Regions from separate parts of the Pelagibius sp. CAU 1746 genome, predicted to be linked through region 1. Evidence: riboswitches for the same ligand, from Rfam matches in the RefSeq annotation. Region 1 holds a riboswitch; the other holds the start of a gene.
What was found. A riboswitch is a leader RNA that binds a small molecule or an ion and turns the genes downstream of it on or off. The one in region 1 is predicted to bind cobalamin.

Region 1 (2,375 bases):
GCCCTGCGCAGCTTCCTCTATCCCGAGCCGAACCTGAAAACGCCGGCGCTGGACTGTCTTTCCATCGCCAGTCCCGTCCAGGTCGTCGGCGAGAAGAACGGCTACAGCGAGATCGCCGGCGGCGGCTGGCTCTACAGCAAACACCTGCAGCCGCTGACCGAGAGCAGCCCCGACTTCGTGGCCACGGCCCTGGAGTTCCTCGGCACGCCCTATCTCTGGGGCGGGCGCAGTTCCATCGGCCTCGACTGCTCGACCCTGGTGCAGCTCTCTCTGGCCTGCGCCGGCGTCAACCTGCGCCGCGACTCCTACCAGCAGGCGGCCACGGCGGGCGAAGCGCTCAACGGCCTGCCGCAGGAGGTGACGCTGGAGCGCGGCGACCTCGTCTTCTCGCCCGGCCACGTCGCCATCATGCTCGATGCGGAGCACATCGTGCACGCCAACGGTTTCACCATGACGGTGGCCATCGAGCGCCTGCAAGCGCTGGAAAAGCGGGTGCTGGAAGAAACCGGCGGCAAGGGCTTCACCGGCGTGCGGCGGATAATGCCCTAGCCCACTTTTATTACGCGAAAATCAGCGGCGCCAATCCTCGCCCCTCAGAGGGCCGCCTGGAGATGGGCAGGCATCCTACCACTTCAGTCGATTCCTATCGCTTCCCCAATAGCTAGTGGTTATAGGCGTCGGATGGGCCCGACTCGTACTCAGGCCCGCTATCCTCTGGTGCCGTCCGGGTGCATCAAATCTGGCAGGAGACTCCAGTCATTGACGGGCAAATGGGAAAAGACAGTGAAAAGCTTCGAACTATTCGCGTTCGTGAGCCGTGGACCTCACAGCGGCAAGTTCCTCTATCCGCATCTGCACAATGATGGGCGTTACGCAGTTTCGATGACGCGCTTCGAATCGGATTATGTCTGGCTGAGCGACAGAAGCGAAATTCTGTCCTGGCTGGAAAAAGGGTACCGCCTGCGCATGTCAAACCCCGAAGATGGCATATCGGCGACAAGTTTGATCCGTCCGGGGGCGATCTACCGGCCCGTTGCAATGTCCCGCAAGTAGCAGGTTCCACTACCTCGGACGTAAACGATTGTTGCCTTCTCTTCCGCTTGCCGCCAAGCTGTCCGCGACGGTGCTTCCCCGCCAAGGGAAGTGAAACGGGAAGTCGGTGCGAAGCCGACGCCGCCCCCGCGACTGTAAGGAGTGTGATCTCCGCGTTCCACAAGCCACTGGCGCCGCGCGCCGGGAAGGCGAACGCCGGAGGAGCTCCAAGCCAGGAGACCGGCCGTCACCCTGTTCAACCAACTTGGGGCGGCGGGCCCCGGAAGGAGCAAAAATTGCGCTTTCTTTCTGTCTTCACGATCGCACTCCTAGTCACTTCGGCAGCGGAGGCCCATACCGGCATCGGCGCGGCTTCCGGCCTGGCCCACGGGTTCCTGCACCCGGTCGGCGGCCTGGATCACATCCTCGCCATGGTCGGTGTCGGGCTGCTGGGCTTCGTCATCGGCGGGCGCGCCTTCTGGCTGGTGCCGGCCGCTTTCGTCGTCATGATGGCGCTGGGCGGCGTTCTCGGCCTTGCCGGCGCCGGCCTTCCCTTCGTCGAAGCCGGGATCGCCCTGTCGGTCATCGTGATCGGAGCCGCACTGGCTTTCGGCAGCGGCGTGCCCTTGGCCCTCGCCATGGCCCTGGCCGGTGGCTTCGCCGTGTTCCACGGCCACGCCCACGGGGCCGAGATGCCGCTGGCGGCCTCCGGCCTCGCTTACGGTTTCGGCTTCCTGGCGGCAACGGCCCTGCTGCACGCCGCCGGTGCCGGTGCCGGATACGCCCTCGGCAAGCTGGCCGGTGCGGCCGCCCCTCGTGCCACACGGCTCGGCGGGGCCATGCTCAGCCTCTTTGGGCTGGCAATCCTGACAGGCGTTCTTTAGAGCCTAGGCCAGCCTGGCCCCGCCTACTGCGGCGGGGCCGGAGGGCCGCCGCCGCCAAGCTGGGCCTGGCACAGCGCTTCGGCGCGGCCTTTGAACAACCCGGCCTGCTGGGCGTTGATGGTCCCTTCGGCCAGCATGTTGTCGATGTCCTTCGCCCGTTCGGCGAAACAGAGCGCTACCGGGTCGTCGGGAGCGGCAACCGCCTGTTCCGGCGGAAAAAGGTCGTCGCGGTGCATGAAGGCCAGGGCCGCCATCATTGATAAAGCGACCCCCACCGCGACCAGCCGGGCGGCTGGGCGGTCCAGAAATGAGACCCCTTGGGACGAGTCCGTCATGGCATGCAAGGCTAGTGCGCCGCCGTCTCGGCGGCAACAGGAGAAAGCCGCGCCCCGCCCCCCGCAAAACCCCGGAAAGTCTGGGGTTTTCGACGCCATAGGCCCCAGAAAAGTTAGGGGCGAA
Region 2 (2,375 bases), 240 kb from region 1:
TTCTCGTAGGCGCGGTCCGATTTCGGTTTGGAGTTTTTCGTGGAGTCACTCATGGGCGCGGTGATACCGGGGCTTGCATTTGAATGCAACAAAAATGTTGCACCGCAATGACGATTTTGCGCCGTTTTCTCCAAAAGCGGTATCTTGGACCGATCTTAAGAATAATCATTTAGTTCGTGACGCGGGACGGGACGCAGCCGGCGGGCGGTCCCGCCGCGCTTTGTGGAGTGGGGGCTCTCAATCCCGCTATCCAAGTCCTGTGGCGCGCCGCCGCCGCCGGCCGCCTCGCGGGACCGCGCCGATCGCCGCCAAGTGTTTAGGAACAAATTCTAAGATCTGTCCGGAGAGATTATTGGCCTGGGGTTGCCTGCGGACCGCTCCTGGATGTCGCTACCAGGCCAGTGATGGCGGCGCCTCCCGGCGCCCTGTCGTGAGGGCTTCTCGGCCAAATGGGGTTTTGCTATCCTTATTCCACGTGCGGGGTCCCCGGCACCGCGAGGGACGGTGCTCCAGGACAACGGGACCTTCCGGGAAGGAAGGCCATTCAGGAGCCGCACGGGGAGGGAGACAGCATGTATCGTTCGGTCATCGAGAGCGAGCAGGAAGGCAGCGAACGCCGGCGTCTTTGGCGCTGGGTCGAAGGTATCCTGGTCGCCGTGGTGGTCGTGGTCGGAGTCACTTATCTCTTTGGCCTGATCACGTTCTAGTACAGCCAGGTTCCACGCCTCTGCGTCCTGCAGTGCCTGCAGCGGGCGCCGGCGGGCGCGTTGCCGAGGGCGCGCCGGCGCACTGTCCGGTCGCCGATCTCGCAACACGGGCCGCGTGGAGATGTTGCGGGGCGGGGAGAATCGCGGTTAAAGTCACCCCAGATGGTTCCGCCAGTCCGAACGGCGCGGCGGATTAAATGGGAACACGGTGAGGCGTACCCTACAGGGACCGAAGCCGTGGCTGCCCCCGCAACTGTGAGCGGAGAGCGACACCCGGCAAGCCACTGGCCCTAGCGTGGGCCGGGAAGGCGGAGTGGAGCGAGGACCCGTGAGCCAGGAGACCTGCCATCGAGATTTTACTCACTCCGGGCGGGGTTGCTCGGAAGGGCGGAGTGGCAGGCGGGACCGTCGTGCCGTGCGGATGTCTTTCCAGCGGATCCTATCCGAAGCTTATAGGCAGTTGGAGGACACGATGCAGACGGCGACACAATCCGCGACCCAGACTTCTTCCTTTTCCCAAAGCCGGCGCATGATCGCAGCGGCGACCCTGGCTTTCGGCCTGGGGCTGGTTTTCCTCAGCGGCTTCGCGAATTCGGCGGTGGTGCACAACGCGGCGCACGACGCGCGCCACGCCATGGCCTTTCCCTGCCACTGATCCAGCAGAGACGAGATAGAGCGATGCTTCATCGCATCTTATGGGCGGCCCTGGTCGCAGGCTTCGTGGCCGGCATTGCCAGCGCGGTGCTGCAGCACTTCACCACCACGCCGCTGATCCTTCAGGCCGAGCACTACGAGAACGGCGGCGCACCTGCGGTGGCGCACTCCGGGCTGGACGGCGGTGGCTTCGGCGATGCGCGGCTCATCCTTGTGCACGCCGGCGAAGATCACGGCGAGGGCAGCGTCTGGGCGCCTGCCGACGGCTTGGAGCGCACGCTCTATACCTCGGTGGTGACCGTCGGCACGGCCTTCGGCTTCGCGCTGATCCTGCTCTCCGCCATGGTGCTGGCCGACGCCCGCATCTCCGCGCGCAGCGGGCTCATGTGGGGCGCCGCCGGCTTTGCGGCGGCGGGGCTCGCCCCGGCGCTGGGGCTCAGCCCGGAACTGCCGGGCTCGGCCGCGGCGGTGCTGGAGGACCGCCAGATCTGGTGGATCGCCACGGCGGTCGCGACCGCCGCCGGGCTCTGGCTGGCGCTGCGGGTTTCCAAGCCCTGGGCGATTGCCGGGGGAATCGTGCTGATGGTGCTGCCGCACGTGATCGGCGCGCCCCATCCCGACGGCTTCATCAGCGAGGTTCCGGCCGAACTCTCCGGCCACTTCGCCGCCGCATCCTTGGTGGTGATGGCGGTGATCTGGTCGCTCGCCGGCACCGTCGCCGGCTACGTCTGGCAGCGCGGCGAGGCGAAGCAGGCCGCTGCCGCGGCGGCCTAGGCCGCCCGGCTCCCTTCATGGCGGCGGTCTGCCTGCAGGTCTGTATTTCCTGTGAAGATGCGGCCGGCGGGGCGGTCCCCGCCGGCCGCCGTCTTTACGAGGCCCTGCTGGCTGCCGCCGCGGAGATGCCCGGCATCGACGTGGCGCCGGTCGAATGCTTCGCCGTCTGCGACCGTCCCGTGACCCTGGCCTTCCGCGCCGGGGCCGGCGATCCCGAAAGGTGGAGCTATCTCATCGGCA

Region 2: linked by a shared signal. The riboswitch ahead of AAFN88_RS11570 (CbtB domain-containing protein) and the one ahead of AAFN88_RS10365 (HupE/UreJ family protein) in region 1 are both predicted to bind cobalamin.

The regions. Positions count from the first base shown of each region.
Region 1 is NZ_JBDOQT010000001.1:2,194,091-2,196,465, reverse strand. Features, by position in the region: gene AAFN88_RS10375 (NlpC/P60 family protein) at 1-549, shown strand, start outside; gene AAFN88_RS10370 (hypothetical protein) at 760-1,053, shown strand; cobalamin riboswitch at 1,105-1,296, shown strand; gene AAFN88_RS10365 (HupE/UreJ family protein) at 1,329-1,916, shown strand; gene AAFN88_RS10360 (hypothetical protein) at 1,940-2,173, opposite strand.
Region 2 is NZ_JBDOQT010000001.1:2,437,961-2,440,335, forward strand. Features, by position in the region: gene AAFN88_RS11560 (hypothetical protein) at 1-53, opposite strand, end outside; gene AAFN88_RS11565 (hypothetical protein) at 573-707, shown strand; cobalamin riboswitch at 854-1,072, shown strand; gene AAFN88_RS11570 (CbtB domain-containing protein) at 1,180-1,362, shown strand; gene AAFN88_RS11575 (CbtA family protein) at 1,386-2,135, shown strand; gene AAFN88_RS11580 (DUF1636 domain-containing protein) at 2,153-2,375, shown strand, end outside.